DNA from 4 places in the Vreelandella indica genome. Region 2 is predicted to be linked to each of the others. Evidence: predicted binding sites of a transcription regulator. Region 2 holds the regulator's gene; each other region holds the start of a gene.

What was found. Region 2 encodes sigma-54, which starts transcription at its own class of promoters, with help from an activator protein. Its sites were predicted from a motif close to TGGCACNNNNNTTGCTNT; they were not measured.
Region 1: a site for sigma-54 is predicted at 1,732-1,749, ahead of V8L71_RS18105 (HAD-IIB family hydrolase). Genes of this name have one in related genera too.
Region 3: a site for sigma-54 is predicted at 2,048-2,065, ahead of urtA (urea ABC transporter substrate-binding protein). Genes of this name have one in related genera too.
Region 4: a site for sigma-54 is predicted at 2,724-2,741, ahead of V8L71_RS09870 (dimethylamine monooxygenase subunit DmmA family protein). Genes of this name have one in related genera too.

Annotation. Positions count from the first base shown of each region.
Region 1 is NZ_JBANSO010000033.1:11,462-15,593, forward strand. Features, by position in the region: gene iscB (RNA-guided endonuclease IscB) at 1-262, shown strand, start outside; gene V8L71_RS18100 (OmpA family protein) at 351-1,355, shown strand; gene V8L71_RS18105 (HAD-IIB family hydrolase) at 1,842-2,783, shown strand; gene V8L71_RS18110 (glycosyltransferase family protein) at 2,834-4,054, shown strand.
Region 2 is NZ_JBANSO010000001.1:205,147-209,278, forward strand. Features, by position in the region: gene lptA (lipopolysaccharide transport periplasmic protein LptA) at 1-111, shown strand, start outside; gene lptB (LPS export ABC transporter ATP-binding protein) at 123-872, shown strand; gene V8L71_RS01010 (RNA polymerase factor sigma-54) at 996-2,411, shown strand; gene hpf (ribosome hibernation-promoting factor, HPF/YfiA family) at 2,510-2,818, shown strand; gene V8L71_RS01020 (PTS sugar transporter subunit IIA) at 2,823-3,293, shown strand; gene rapZ (RNase adapter RapZ) at 3,383-4,132, shown strand, end outside.
Region 3 is NZ_JBANSO010000006.1:135,836-139,967, reverse strand. Features, by position in the region: gene urtB (urea ABC transporter permease subunit UrtB) at 1-481, opposite strand, end outside; gene urtA (urea ABC transporter substrate-binding protein) at 587-1,948, opposite strand; gene V8L71_RS05970 (tripartite tricarboxylate transporter permease) at 2,376-3,905, opposite strand; gene V8L71_RS05965 (tripartite tricarboxylate transporter TctB family protein) at 3,905-4,132, opposite strand, start outside.
Region 4 is NZ_JBANSO010000011.1:131,640-135,771, reverse strand. Features, by position in the region: gene V8L71_RS09880 (heme-dependent oxidative N-demethylase family protein) at 12-1,058, opposite strand; gene V8L71_RS09875 (PDR/VanB family oxidoreductase) at 1,074-2,042, opposite strand; gene V8L71_RS09870 (dimethylamine monooxygenase subunit DmmA family protein) at 2,039-2,644, opposite strand; gene V8L71_RS09865 (gamma-aminobutyraldehyde dehydrogenase) at 2,877-4,132, opposite strand, start outside.

The DNA of each region.
Region 1 (4,132 bases), on a different contig from region 2:
TTTGATGCGTCAGAAGCAAGTAAGAGGCTTTCAGACCGGCGACATGGTGCGTGCGCTGGTGCCCACCGGCAAGAAAGCCGGAATGCATACGGGGCGTGTCGCGGTGCGTAAAACCGGCAGCTTCAATATCCAAACAGAACACGGTGCGGTGCAAGGGGTTTCGCACAACTACTGCACCGTGATCCAGCGCGGTGATGGCTACGGCTATCACCACACCCCCTCTATCAACCTAACAGGAGGAGCGGGACAGGCGGTGGCGTGATCCAAGTCGCCCTGCGGGCGACGCGCTCTCCCTCCTCGCACTAAAAGTACGAGGTATCCCGCGTAAAATCTGATGAGCGATAATACCAATGCTTGAAGATCACCGCGGCGGACCGCGCCATGATTCGCTGATGTCGGCTTATCATGAAAGTGATAGCAATAGCGGTTGGATGATTAGCTATCTGGATATCATGACGTTGCTGGTGGCTCTCTTCGTCGTCATTATCGCCGCAACAGGGGCGAACCATTCTGAGTGGTTGGCAGGCGATACAGCAATTGACGCTAGTCAATCGTCATCACCTTCGCTGGATATCCCTTTGCCTGAGTCGTTAGCTAACGCCATGCCTGACCGCGTTGGTAGTGCCGCCTGGAGTGGTGCAGGGCTGAGCCCGATGGCGGTGAGTGCGTCGCTGGGGGTGGCTGGCTTGCCTAAGCTGTCTCGGTTACCCCGGCGGCGCGTTAGCGTTGGTGTGCCACCTCTCTTGGCAGCACCGACGCCCGTTGAACCGGCCATTACCCTCCCTAAACTGCTAATGCCTGCGGGCAGTGATGATTTTTCATCGCCTCTGGCGGATTACATGGTGGTGTTAACTGACCGGCCCCCGGTAAATGTGCAGGTAGTCAGCGATGAGTCAGTGGCGGGTGCGCTTGCCCTGAACCAAGCGCTTTCCCAGCGCGTTGAGACGTCTACTTATCTGCCCGACCTGGAAGGTGTTGAAGTATCACGAGTGGCGGAAGGTATTAGCCTGCGGGTGCAGGATCAATTGCTGTTTCCTTCGGCGACAGCTGAGTTAACCAGCGACGGATCATCATTAGTCGGCAGTTTGCTGGAAACTATTCAGCGCTATGATGGTGAAGTGTGGGTGGAAGGCCATTCGGATAGTCAGACAATAAGCACCGATGAGTTCTCTTCCAACTGGGCGCTTTCAAGTGCGCGCGCCATCGCCATTGTTGAGGCGCTGGAAGCATCGGGCGTCGACGCCGAGCGCCTACGCGCCGTCGGCTTGGCAGCCACAAGGCCGCTGGAAAGCAACGCTAGCGCAGAAGGGCGGGCTCGCAACCGGCGGGTTGAGGTGGTTATTCATGTGGAATAGAAGCTAGCACTAAGATCGCCGTGCTTCGCTCAATGATGACATCTCTCTTTTACTGCATAAAAAAACCCGCCGGGGAAGGCGGGCATGAAAGGGCTTGGCTCACTGCAGTCCACTGGTATCAGGTGAGGGGTGTACAGGATCACCAGTGGGTACAGGTTGAGTATAGCTATTTATAAGGCGTTGCCAAGTGCTGTCTCAGTTTTTTATAGGTTCTGTCTCATTTTTTAATAGGTAACGGCGCGACAAGTGCACTAATGTGTTTCATGCGCTATTTTGGTGCATTCAAGCTGCTTCTTTTTGGTGCTTGGACGTGTGGTGCGCCATAAAATTCTAAAAATCCCCGCTAACCCTCTGCTAAAGCTACACTTCTCTGATTTGGCTTATAACTTGCTATCCTTTTCATAGCCAATTACTCGTTGGTCATCGCCATAGGGCATCGCAGGCTATTGCCTTAACGATGTGCTAAGACCGAATAGAGGTAGTGCCATGCCGGAATCCAATCAGTTTTCAGCGCCGCTTTCTCCGTCGCCTTCTCCGACACCATCGCCGGTAGACCCCGCGTTTCAGCCGCGTCTAGTGGTGACCGATTTAGATGGCTCGCTGCTGGATCACCATAGTTATGATTTCAGCCCCGCCGCGCCTTGGCTTGCTCGTTTAAAACAGATGGGGGTGCCGGTGATTCCTGTCACCAGTAAAACCCGTGCCGAGCTGATTCAGCTGCGCGAAGCGTTGGGCCTGACGGGAACGCCTTTTATCGCAGAAAACGGGGCGGTGATCGGTCTGCCGCCAGGTTGGTGCCATGCCCGTTTAGACCGCCCTGGTGGTGGCCGCGATGGCGTGGTGATTAAACACCCTGGGGTGGATATTGGCTTTATTCGTGCGCGCTTAAAGGTGTGGCGCGAGCGTTTGAATATTCAATTTACCCGGATGGGTGAACTGACTGTGCAAGAAGTCATGGGGCTTACCGGCTTGGATGAGTCCCGCGCCCGTGATGCGCGGCAGCGAGAAGGAAGCGAGCCGCTATTATGGAAAGACAGTGACTCAGCATTAGAAGCATTTCGTGCAGCTCTGGAAGGAGATGGCCTACAGCTAACGCAAGGCGGACGTTTCTGGCATGTCATGGGGCGCTCCGCGGATAAAGGCAGTGCAGTGGAGTGGCTGGTGAAACGCTTTACGGCATTAAGAGGCCGCACACCTCTTTCGCTAGGGCTGGGGGATGGACCGAACGATATCTCTATGCTTGAAGCTGTTGATCAAGCTGTTGTCATCCGCGGTTGCCACGATTTAGTCGTAGAGCCGCGTAACACGTCGCTATATCGCACGGAAGCAACAGGGCCGACCGGCTGGGCAGAGGGGGTTGCCCACTGGTGGGGGCGAGATGACCGCCGTTTAGCGACGGCGGAAAAAAATGATGCTGTTGTTGTTTGAGAATGGTTCGGTATTTGAGAACAGTTCCATGAATCCAGGGAGGCAAGCGTATGAGTGACTTTCATCAAAATGGGATTATTACCGATTTCCATAACCTGACTAAGCGTTCAGTCGAGGCACTTGAAGAGGAGCTATGCCAATTTTCCCGACGGCGGCCGATGGGTTTGATTCTACCGTCGCTTTTTTCCGAATTGGAAGGACCTGCGCTTTCAGCGATTGTTGATGAACTGGTTAAGGTCCCTTACCTCAGTGAAATCGTCATTGGCCTGGATCGCGCCGACCGCGAACAGTTTTTATACGCTCGCGAATTTTTCTCGCGCCTTCCGCAGCATACGCGCATTTTATGGAACGATGGCCCGCGCCTGAGAGCGCTCGATGCGGAACTGGAAGAGCATGGGCTAGGGGCGTTGGAGCCAGGCAAAGGGCGCAATGTGTGGTATTGCGCAGGTTATATGTTGTCGTCTGGGCGCTCTACAGTAGTTGGGCTGCACGATTGCGATATTCTGACCTACGAGCGTGGACTGTTGGCACGCTTGATGTACCCGGTCGCTCACCCCAATTTCAACTACAGTTTCTGCAAAGGCTATTACCCCCGTATTGCGGAAGGCAAGCTAAATGGCCGTGTCTCTCGGCTGCTAGTCACGCCGTTGCTGCGGGCGCTTAAAACCGTCTGTGGGCCGCTGCCCTATCTCGACTACTTGGATAGCTTCCGCTACCCGCTTTCGGGTGAGTTTGCGATGCGTAGCGAAGTGCTGGAAGGGATTCGTATTCCCGCTGATTGGGGGCTGGAGATCGGTGTGCTATCGGAGCTACAGCGTAACTACTCACTGCGCCAGCTCTGCCAAGTCGATATTGCCGATGCCTACGACCACAAGCACCAGCCGGTTAGCGAAGATGATCCCAACGGTGGTTTAAACCGGATGAGTTTGGATATCTCAAAAGCGCTGTATCGCAAATTAGCTACACAGGGCATTACCTTTAGCAGCGAAGACTTCCGCACGCTCAAGGCGACTTACTACCGCTTCGCGTTGGATTTGATCGAGGCCTACGACCACGATGCCACCATGAATGGCCTGAGCCTTGATCGCCATAGTGAGGAGCAGGCAGTCGAGCTATTCGCCAGCAATCTGCTCGAAGCCGGCAACCTATTCCTGGATAACCCTAGAGAACGACCTTTTATTCCCAGTTGGAACCGCGTGCAGGCGGCGGTACCGGATTTGCTTACCCGTATGCACGAGGCAGTCGAACTGGATAATCAAGGTAAGGTTTAACCGCACAAGCTGCGTCCAAACTGTGTAAAGAAATAAGGCCAGCTACCCACCGGTAGCTGGCCTTATTTTTAGACAGTG
Region 2 (4,132 bases):
ACCGGCGGTCGCCTTGAATATTTCATTGACCGTGAAGTGATTCAGGCCCGCTCTGACGTTGACGGCAGCGAAACCCAGCGCATACGTATGACGCTTCAGCCTGAACAATAGGGAGCCAAGCCTTGGCAACTACAGACACTGCGCCAATCAAAACCCTATATGCCCACCACTTGGCCAAAAGCTATAAGCGACGCCGAGTCGTTAAAGACATCAATTTAGAGATCTCCCAAGGCAGCATTGTGGGCTTACTGGGCCCTAACGGCGCGGGCAAAACCACCTCGTTTTATATGATTGTGGGGCTGGTGAAATCCGATGCTGGCAAAGTGGGTATCGACGATGTAGATCTAACCCGCGCGCCAATGCATGAACGCGCTGCGGCGGGTATCGGCTACCTTCCGCAAGAAGCGTCTATTTTTCGTAAATTATCGGTTGCCGATAATATTATGGCGATACTCGAAACGCGCAAAGAGCTCAGCCGTCGCGACCGCGAGCAGCGCCTGGAAGCGCTACTTGAAGATTTTCACATTACCCATATTCGCGACAACCTGGGCATGAGCCTTTCAGGCGGTGAACGCAGGCGGGTGGAGATTGCTCGCTCACTGGCGACAGAACCCGCATTCATTCTTCTGGACGAGCCCTTTGCTGGCGTAGACCCCATTTCGGTGGGCGAGATCAAAACCATTATTCGGGCATTAAAGCAGCGCCACATCGGCGTACTGATTACCGACCACAACGTTCGCGAAACCCTGGATATTTGTGATATCGCCTACATCGTGGGCGATGGTCAAATCATCGCCAGCGGCTCTCCAGCCTCGATACTCACTAACCAGAAAGTGAGGGAGGTTTATCTAGGCGCTGATTTCCGCCTCTAGCCTATTTTTCACTTCTAATTAGCGCTCTACAACAACTTTACTACCAATGGCATGCTTATTGCACTTGCACCGGAGACCTACTCACACTAGGGTGGAGCATTCTGATTAACGAGTGGTTCTCAGATGGTCATGAAAGCTTCTCTTCAACTGCGCATGGGCACACAGCTGACCATGACACCTCAGCTGCAGCAGGCCATTGCTCTGTTACAGCTATCAACGCTGGACTTACGTCAAGAAATTCAGCAGGCCCTAGATGCCAACCCCATGCTGGAACAAGAGGATGAATTTGGCGAACAGGCTGCCAGCGAGCCCAAAGAGGAAGAGTGGTCAGAGAGCATTCCCACCGAGCTCTCGGTAGATAGTGATTGGTCTGACACCTACCAAGATATGGGCAGTCACGGTGGCTCCAGCAGCGAAGGACCTGATTTTGAGCGCCAGGCTGCTGGCCAGAGTCTTCATGGGCACTTGCTGTGGCAGCTAGCCATGACTGATTTTGGCGCGCGAGAGCAACTTGTCGCAGAAAGTCTTATCGACGCGTTAGATGCTAATGGCTACTTAACTCAGCCGCTCAACGACATACGTGAAGGGCTTCGCGCCCAAGGTGTCGATGGGCTTAGCCAGCGCGAAGTAGAAACCATTCTGCTTAAGCTTCAGCAATTTGAGCCAACAGGAATATTCGCCCGCGACCTGCGGGAGTGCCTGATGCTGCAGCTGGCCACTCTTCCCGATGATACGCCGTTGCTGGTTCCTGCCCGCCGCTTAGTACGGCAGTTTCTGGAAGCGCTCGGCAAAGATGACATGCGCTTACTAAAACGCCGCCTGGGACTCGATGATGACCAGCTGGCTGATGTCATTCTCCTCATTCGTAGCCTTGATCCACGCCCGGGCAGCGCCTATGGCGATACCGATGATAGTTATGTAACGCCCGACCTGGTCGTACGCCATGACCACGAAGGCTGGCACTTAGAGCTCAATCCTGAGGCATTGCCAAGGCTTCGCATTCAGCCCGACTACGCAAGCTTAATAAAGCGTGCGGATAAAAGTCAGGACAATCAGTTTTTAAAAGAACACCTGCAGGAAGCACGCTGGCTGATCAAGAGCCTCTCTAGCCGCAACGATACGCTACTGCGCGTTGGCCGCGAGATTATCACCCGGCAAATTGGCTTTTTAGAACACGGCGAAGAAGCCATGAAGCCGCTCATATTGGCCGATATCGCCGAGGCCGTGGAAATGCACGAATCGACTATTTCCCGGGTAACCACTCAGAAATTTATTCATACGCCTCGCGGCGTATTTGAACTCAAATACTTTTTCTCAAGCCAAGTCAGCGGCCAGGATGGTGACAGCCATTCAAGCACCGCTATCCGCGCTCGGCTGAAGAAATTGGTTCAAGAGGAGCCGCCAGGCAAGCCGCTTTCTGATAGCCGCTTAGTCACGCTATTAGGGGAGGGGGGAATTCAAGTAGCGCGTCGAACGGTGGCTAAATACCGTGAAGCCATGGGCATTCCCTCCTCTAGCGAGCGACGTCGTTTGCGCTAGCACAAATCAACGTTTTAGGGAAACTCTCGACAAGGGCTTTGCAACGCGGCAAAAAGGGTTACAATCGAAGTACAGTCCGATGGATAAGGAGTACGTCAATGCAAGTTAATATCACTGGTCATCACGTAGAACTGACTGACGCCTTGCGTGACTATGTCAACGAAAAGCTTGAACGTGTAGAGCGCCATTACGACAACATAACCACGGTGCAAGTCACCTTATCTGTGGAGAAAGAGCGCCAGCAGGCCGCCTGTACACTGCACGCAGCAGGTGCTGATTTACATGCGGAAGCCCTAGACAGTGATATGTACGCCGCTATTGACGCATTAGCGGACAAAATTGATCGGCAACTCGTTAAACATAAGGAAAAAGCACAAGCTCGCGCCCAAGGCGCAGGCGTGCGTTAATTCAATGACGTTGGAAACCATACTCCCCCCGGAACGTGTTCTCTTTGACGTACCCGGGGGCAGCAAAAAAAGGGTGCTGGAATTTTTCAGCACCTTTATTGCCCAAAATATCCCCAGTCTGGACAGCCAAGAAGTGTTTAGCCGTTTAATTGGCCGTGAGCGCTTAGGCAGTACCGGGATTGGTAACGGCGTGGCTATTCCCCATGCGCGTAGTCCTCACTGCTCGGCCCCAATTGCTGGTTTTTTAAAACTCGCAGAAGCGATTGATTTTGATGCTATCGACGGCGACCCGGTGGATCTGGTGTTTGTATTGCTAGTTCCAGAAGAGGCTGATGACACACATCTCTCTCTGCTCGGCCAGGTAGCGACCATCATGAACGATGCGGATGCGCGTCAGAAACTGCGTAAAGCAGGCAGCCAGCGCGAACTACTTGAGTTGCTTACCGCTAAAATTCGTGAGCAAACAACTTCCTGAAAGCCTAAACCTGCCAAGCGGTACTCAACGGCAGGTTGATTTGCGCTCACCACCCTTAACGCAGCTTGATCAAAGCAAAGAGAGACTCTATGCAACTTGTGATCATTAGCGGCCGCTCTGGGTCAGGTAAATCTATCGCCTTACAAGCGCTTGAAGATCTTGGCTACTATGCGATTGATAACCTCCCTGCCATGTTGCTGGGGTCGTTGGTGGACGAATTACGCGACCAGGGCGACCGCGCCCATTTGGCGGTCAGTATTGATGCCCGTAACTTGCCTGGCGCCCTGGCACGACTGCCCTCTTTATTAGAGGATTTGCGGCAACGTAAAATTGATTTTCAAGTGATCTATCTGACCACTGATGCGCGCATCTTACTTGAGCGTTACTCCGCAACACGGCGGCGTCACCCGCTGACGCGCGATAGCGAAATGACGCTTGAAGAGGCTATCAATAAAGAAGAAGAAACGCTGCTCGACATTCGTGATCTAGCCGATTTATTGATCGATACCTCGCGGCTATCAGTTCACGATTTGCGTCGTCGCATTACCGACCAAGTCGCCCATCAGCGGCGCGACAAGCTCACGCTGACGCTTGAGTCGTTTGGTTATAAGCGCGGTGTGCCGTTGGATGCTGATTTGGTTTTCGACGTGCGCTGCCTGCCAAACCCATATTGGGACCCAACGCTACGCCAATTCACAGGCCGCGATGCGAACATAGTGGCCTTCTTAAGCGGTTATCCCATCGTAGACGCCATGACTAACGATATTCAGGCTTGGCTTGAGCGCTGGCTGCCCGCTTACCAAGATAGCCAGCGTAGCTACATGACTATCGCGATTGGC
Region 3 (4,132 bases), on a different contig from region 2:
ACAGGCGCTCGGCTGAGGTGCGACGGCGCTCCACATTAGGCGAGTAGAGGTCAACGACCGCGATGGCACTGCGCAGCTGATTGCGCAGGTTGTTGTTAATGCCGATACGCTCCAGGTCACGTCGGGACATCTCGCCCAGCGCTTCGCCGGTCAGTACATCGGCTACCGGCCAGTCGCGGCCGCGGTTTTCCAATACCAGTACAAAGCGGCCGTCTTCGGTGCGCTGTAGGCGGCCATCCAGCAAGGCCTGCAACCAATCACGAGCGCGCTCATCGTCACTTTGCAAAATCGCGGTAATGGCTTCGCCTTTGGCGGTGTAAGACTCAACGTCCAGTGCTTCTAGCAATTCAAGGGCGGCACTGTCGTTAGCGCCCGTATTGTCAGAACCAGAGTTGTTAGCGGTGTCTGTTTGTGCCTGCGCGGTGAGGGTGGCCCCCAACAGCAGGAAGCAGAGCAGCGCCAAGGAAAGGAAACGCCTCATGGGGTTCTTCCTTTGGTTATTAAAAACGGTTATCTAAGAGGGAAAGATAGCGTGCTCCTTGCCGCGCCAACCATCGAACCACGGCGCGGCAAGGGAGTTTATGTCTTACTCAGCGAGTGCCGCTTCGGCTTCTTCTGCTGCGGTGCTGCCACCGCACGAGCCGTTCACGACGTTGAAGTTGCCGCACTCCATCGGCTTGCGCCAATCGGCAATCAGGTCACGCGAGCCAGGCAGGTAGTCAGACCAAGCATCGCCCGCCACGGTAGACGGCGTCTGCCACACGATGTCGAACTGGCCGTTGTCCTGAATTTCGCCAATCAGCACCGGCTTGGTGATGTGGTGGTTGGGCATCATCGCCGCATAGCCGCCGGAGAGGTTCGGCACGGTCACACCGATAATGGCGTCTTTAACGGTATCGACGTCCGTGGTGCCCGCTTTGCGAACCGCTTCGGCCCACATGTTGAAACCAATGTAGTGTGCTTCCATCGGGTCGTTGGTCACCGCCATATCGTCGCCGGTGTACTCAATCCAGGCATCGATAAAGTCGTAGTTGTCGTCGTTATCGACGCTCATGAAGTAGTTCCAGGCAGCCAAGTGGCCCACCAGCGGCCCGGTATCAATACCGGTGAGCTCCTGCTCGCCCACGGAGAAGGCGATGACCGGAATATCGGCAGCATCGATGCCCTGGTTGGAAAGCTCGGTGTAGAACGGTACGTTGGCGTCGCCGTTCACTGTCGAGATCACCGCGGTCGGTTTACCCTCTTCACCGAAACGGCGAATTTCGGCCACGATGTTCTGCCAATCGGAGTGACCGAAGGGCGTGTAGTTGACCATGATGTCCTCATCCGCGATGCCGTGTTCATCCTTGAGGAACGCTTCGAGGATACGGTTGGTGGTGCGCGGGTAGACGTAGTCGGTACCCACCAGCGCAAAGCGCTCGATACCCACTTCGTTGATTAGGTATTCAACCGCAGGAATCGCCTGCTGGTTAGGCGCCGCGCCGGTGTAGAAGACGTTTTCAGAAGACTCTTCGCCTTCATACTGCACCGGGTAGAACAGTAGACCGTTAAGCTCTTCGACAACGGGCAGTACCGATTTACGCGATACCGAGGTCCAGTTACCGAAGATGACATCAACCTCTTCCTGGGCCAGCAGCTCACGGGCACGTTCGGCAAACAGCGGCCAGTTGGAAGCAGGATCAACCACCACGGCTTCTAACTGACGGCCTAGCAAACCACCAGCTTCATTCTGCTGTTCGATAAGCATTTCGACGGTGTCTTTCAGAACAGTTTCGCTAATCGCCATGGTGCCAGAGAGGGAGTGCAGGATACCGACTTTGATCGGGTCATCGTCTTGGGCGATGGCCTGGGTGCTGGCCCCCATGACCGCGGCGGTAAGTAGCGCGGTGGCGAAACGGCCACTTGAAAGGTATCGTTGCGGGTGTGTCGAGCGTTTGAGAGTGTTCATTGTTAATCTCCTTGCACCCCTTATGAGTGGGGCTTGATGGTTGGCTTCGTACTTGGGGTTGTTGTGTTAGCTCCCCAATACGTCCACTAGCCCTTAACACCTGCAAGGGATGCGCCAGATTGGCACAACGCCCACTTATAGTTAACGAATCAGCCACTTAGTTATCTTAAAATATTCCTAATTATCGTCAAACGCACCAATATAAAGCGCAAAGCTGTTATTAGAGCACCTTAACAATGCACCAATAAGAAACACTGCACCAACTCGGTACTTAGATTAGTCTTATACAATTTAGAAACTTTATACTTACTCTTTAGTTACAAAAAGCAGTAGAAAAAAGCCTGACCATCTTTCAGAGGTACTACTTATAAAAACGGGGCGCCGACTTTCGTCGGCGCCCCGTTGCTCAAGATTGACCTCTTAAGTATCAATCGCTTTCAGGCGAGCCTGAAGAGGGTATTTTTCCCTTCATCCCACGACGTAGGAGAGGACCCACAATATAAGGCAAGATCAAGCCCAATCCAGCAAAGACCCAAAGGCCGATAGCCAGACCGCTATCCCAAAGAATCATCCAGTCGCCGTCGGAGATATCCATGGCATGGCGCAGGTTCTTCTCCATCTCAGGCCCCAGCAACAAGCCAAGAATCACTGGCACCAGCGGAATCTCAAGCTTGCGCAGAACGTAACCGCCCACCCCAAAGGCCACCATGAAGTAGAGGTCAAAGATGGTGTTACTGATCGAGTAGATACCCACGAAGGCAATCATCGTGACGATTGGCAGCAGGTACATGGGTGGTACGGACAGCAGTTTGACGAAGATGCCCACCAACGGAATGTTAAGGATCAGCAGTAAGAAGTTACCGATCAATAGCGCTGCGATCACGCCCCAGACGATGTCGGCATTCTGGGTGAACATCAACGGCCCAGGGGTGATATTGAGCGAAATCAACAACGCTAAGAGTACTGCGGTAGTACCACTACCCGGCACACCCAGGGTTAGCATGGGAACCAAAGCACCGCTCGAAGCGGCGTTGTTGCCAGCTTCGGGAGCAGCCACACCGCGCGGGTCGCCTTGTCCAAAATAACCTTTCTTACCCAACACACGTTTTTCAAGGGTATAGCTGATGAAGCTACCCAACGAAGCACCGGCGCCCGGTAGCACACCGGCAACAAACCCCAGCACCCCGCCACGGAAACTGGTGGGTAGAATGTCGCGGATATCCTTCCAAGAGAGAGAAAGCTTGTTGACCTTCATCTTCTCATTACCACCGCCAGCACGCTCCTCAATGAAGAACAACAGCTCGGAAATGGCAAACAGACCGACGATAGCAATAATGAAGTCGACACCTTCAAAGAGTTCAAGCACGCCGAAGGTGTAGCGCTGAACGCCGGTATTGTCGATACCCACCGTAGCGATCATTAGACCAATACAGGCGGCAACCACTGTTTTGATAGGGTTTTTGCCGGTGATGCCGCCTAAGGTAGCGAACGCCAGCAGGAAGAGCGCGAAATATTCTGCCGGACCGAACGTCAGGGCGAAATTAGCCAGCAGTGGCGCCAGCAGAATCAAACCAATAGTGGCGATTAGACTACCGATAAAAGAGGCCACGGCAGAGATCGCCAGCGCCTCGGAAGCCTTGCCCTTCTGGGCCATGGGATAACCATCAAGACAGGTCATCATGGCCGGTTCATCGCCGGGAATATTCAACAGAATCGATGAAATACGCCCACCGTACATGGCACCCGCATACACGGAGGTCAGCATAATCAGGGCGGTTTCTGGTGCGAGGCCCAAACTGAACGCCAGCGGAATCAGGATGGCCACACCATTGGCTGGGCCTAATCCCGGCAAGGCGCCGATCAAGGTGCCTAGAAAAGCACCCAGCAAGGCGAACATTAGGTTATGGGGCTGCAGAGCAACGCCAAAACCATCCATCAAATAACCTAGAGTTTCCATTAGTTCATCTCCAGGAATGACAACAGACCCAGCGGCAAGGCGAGATCAAGTGCAAAACTGAACAGGAAGTACACTACCACTGCCGAGACTGCCCCAGTCATGTAAGCATTGGTCGGGCGAGCTCCCATTCGCCAGCAAAGCGTCCCCACCGCCAACGTGGTGCTAATAATGAAGCCCAGCGGCTGAAGCAGCATGGCGTAAAAGATTAGCACCACTACGGCGATAAT
Region 4 (4,132 bases), on a different contig from region 2:
ATACTTCTTTGTTATTGCTGGCTCTCGTCGACCGGCGTGCCATCGTCGTATTGGGACAACCAGGAGACCATGGCTTCGCGATAGCGGGTAAAGCCTTTGTAATCAACCAATTCCTGATCCAAATCACGGATTACCCGATGCATGCGCTTGGCCCATTGCGGAGCGTATTCGGCCAGTTCCTCAAGGCTGACTAGGTACGTACGCACTGGGAACAACACCGCATTGCTGCGCGGCAAGCGATGCAATGGCTGCAGCTCGATACGCAGGTTTACTAGCTTGCCAGCATTTTCCGCAGTCACCTGGGTCCGCTCAGGAGCCCAATCCGGTAGAGTTTCAGCTGACGTTTCTAGGCGAGGATTGACGGTGACTGACCAGTTGGTGCGGCGCACCGGGTGGCCCGAGCGCAGGCGAAGCAGGAACTTCAATGCCCTTTGTAGAATGCCCATTTCATGCAGCTTAGGGACTGGCCCGTGAAACTCCATAAAGCTCATACCCAAATTAAAACGCAGCGAATAATCCGCTCGCTGGGTGGCCATACCAGCTCCCATGACCAAAGTGTCGTCACGCTCTTCAAGGAGTATGAACTCACCTTGAGCCTGTCGAGTGATGTACTCCATAGGCTCCATTGGGAGAGTGCTGGCATCTCCGAAGGTGAAAGTATCATCGATTTGCAGAGGGCGATTGATCCAGTGCCACTGAGTACCGTTCTTCTCCAGTGTGAAATGCTCTGGAAAATCTCGCGAATAAGATTCCATTAATAGCTCTAGCAAATCCCACTGAGCCTCCATCATGTGGGGCAGAGCTGAATAGTGGACGCCCGGCTGGGCATCAAGTGTCTGTGCACGGTGATGGCATTCCGAAATATAGTGTTCGTCAATATCGAATTGTGCACGGAGTGCACCGTTACCAGTAGAAACATGAGGTTCGACATTCATCGAGTACATGTACTGATCTTCCGGATACGGAAAGGGTAGACGCAGAACCGCCTCGCGGCTGTTCTCGAAAGTATGATTAGAGGCTTGATCGGCATAGGTCTCGATCGGCTTGAATACAGTCATCTTGTTTTTCTCCTGTTAGAGGTCTACGACCAGACGGCTACAATTAGCCCGCGATACGCAAGGCATAAACTTACGCTTGCTGAGTTTGTCTTCCTCACTGAGCCAGTCGTCGCGGTGATCCAGTTCGCCTTCGATTTCCAGCACATTGGCTTCGCAATAACCACAGGCACCACCACGACACAGGTAAGGCAATTTGTAGCCGGCCTGTTCTGCAGCCTCGAGCAGTGATTGTTCGGAAGGCACTTCGATGGTCACCCCCTGCCGCGCGAGGGTGACGCTGAAGGGTTGTCCAGTAGACCCTTGCTCGACGAAGCGTTCGAAGTGAATGTGGCTGTTAGTCCAGCCCAAGTCATGAGCCCTTTCAATGGTTTGCTCTATCATGCCGTCTGGGCCGCATACATAGACGTGACTACCAAGCGGGCGCTCGGCAAGGAGGTCATGTATATCCATGGGCCCATCCTGCCCCTGAATGTAAAGATGTACACGCTTGCCATATCGAGCCTGCAGCTCCAGGCCAAGAGCTGAGTGCTCCGGGCCTCTTACAGCCAAATGCAGTTCAAAGGAAGCCTGCTTAAGTTGCAGCTCTTCCAACTGCGAATACACCGGAGTAATCCCAACGCCACCCGCAATAAATAGGTGATGCCGAGCATGCTTGGCCAGAGGGAATAGGTTTGCCGGGTGCATGATTTCCAACAAGTCGCCTTCACAAACTTTGTCGTGCAGCCACTGAGAGCCGCCTCGGCTTTCAGGAGCCCGACGCACGGCGATTTGATAGGCACTGGAATCATAGGGTGAACTCATTAATGAGTAAGCGTTGCGATAAGTCTTGTCACTATCCTTGAGAACCACGACCACATGGCTACCGCCGGAAAAGGCTGGCAAATGCTTATCGTCAGGGTCGATAAGGGTGAAGCGTTTTATCTCAGGCGTGAGGCACTCAATGCGGGTAACGCGGACACTTATAGTGCCGTTTTGATTATTCATGTATCAAGCTCCTCTGAAGCTGGTAATTCGCCCGGTACTTCACCGTCAGCCTTAACACCTTGGAAAGCAGCCAGCCTTCGTGAATAGTGATCGCGTACCACCAGATCGAAATGGCAGCCGGGGCAAGTGAACACCCGATGAGTCACGTTTTCGGTATAGGTATCGCAGTGGACGCACCAAACTCTTCGCACAAGAGTGCCGCTGTGCTCACGCAAAACTTCATCGGGGGTCAGGTCGACGGCATTGGCCGCTTGCATAGCAGTGCCTATGAAGCTCTCCGAACCGCTTAAGTAGAGTCGGGTGCCCATATGAGCCTCATTCAGTTTCTGCGCCAGGGCTTCCATCAACGCTTGGTTGCTGGCGAAAACTTCAAGGCCGTTAGTTTCTGTCTCTTGCAGTGCTTGCAAATGGCTATGACCCGAGAATGTCTCCGTAGAGTAGAAAAGGGTGCTTTGTTGCCGTTGTGTGGGCGACATTTCTGCGTACAGTCGCAGCATTGCCTCACCACCACTGCCTTGACCTGCGATCAGGTGGCTCGTACCGCTGGACATTGGGCTCAGACGGTCATAGACCGGACGGCTTTTGATACCGGTAATAAGCATCGTGATATACCTCTTAAGCCGTTACCGCATAAGTGTTGCGGCAACAATGAAGTTTGGTTCTCAAACTGCTGCAAGATAAAAAGCATAATCTGTGCCATATTACATATGAATTTATATGTTTTATTTTATGGCCATTTTAATGCGCCTTTAACAAGCCGGAGTCTTTTATTTGATTAAGCAAGTAAACATCAAAGAGTAAGATCTGCACCTAATTGGTGCGATACGCACCGTATCAGTGCTTAAACATCACATGACGTACACAGGTGTAATCTTCCAATCCGTACATCGACATGTCTTTGCCAAAGCCGGACTGCTTCATACCGCCGTGCGGCATTTCACTCACTAACATGAAGTGAGTGTTGACCCAAGTACAGCCATACTGCAGCCTTGAGGCCAAACGGTTGGCACGACCAATATCCTTGGTCCATATTGAAGAGGCTAAACCGTAGTCCGAGTCGTTGGCGTAGGCCAAGGCCTGCGCCTCATCGCTAAAGCGCGTTATGCTGACAACGGGTCCGAACACTTCACGCTGTACAATTTCATCTTCCTGGCGCGCATCAGCTAGCACAGTCGGCTCGAAAAAGAAGCCTGCTCCCTCGACTCGCTTACCGCCTGTCACTACACGGATGTGAGGCAAGGCTTTAGCGCGTTCGACAAAGCCTTCAACGCGCTGTAGGTGATCAAAGGTGATCAGGGGGCCCAATTCAGTCTCGGGATCATCCTGCAGACCATGGCGCAGAGTGGCCACTGCCTCACCAAGCTTGCTGACGAAAGCGTCGTAAACGCCATCTTGAACGTACAGGCGGCAAGCTGCAGTGCAGTCCTGGCCGGCATTGTAGAAACCGAAAGCACGGATACCTTCGACGGCTTCATCTATGTCAGCGTCATCGAAGATCAGTACAGGGGCTTTTCCACCCAACTCCATGTGGGTGCGCTTCACGCTGCTGGCTGTACTGGCAATGATCTTTGACCCGGTAGCGACTGAGCCAGTCAATGAGACCATGCGCACCTTGGGATGATTAACTAACGGCTCTCCTACACTGGGACCGCATCCGGAAAGGATGTTTACTACACCGGCAGGAAAGAGGTCGACCATGAGCCGCGCCAGCTCCAAAGCAGTTAGCGGGGTTTGTTCGGATGGTTTGAGCACTACGCAGTTACCAGCAGCTAGGGCGGGGGCTAGCTTCCAGGCGAGCATCATTAATGGGTAATTCCAAGGCGCGATAGAGGCGACTACTCCAAGCGGATCGCGACGGATCATTGAGGTGTGCCCTGGCAGGTACTCACCGCCAGCAGAGCCCGTCATGCAACGACTGGCACCAGCGAAGTAGCGAAACACATCAGCGACAGCTGGAATCTCGTCGTCAAGTGTTGCCTGGTAAGGTTTACCGCAGTTCTGCGACTCTAAACGCGCCAGGCTCTCCGCCTCAGCTTCTATAAGTTCTGCTAACGTTAGCAGCAATCGGGCGCGCTCCTTAGGTGGCGTCT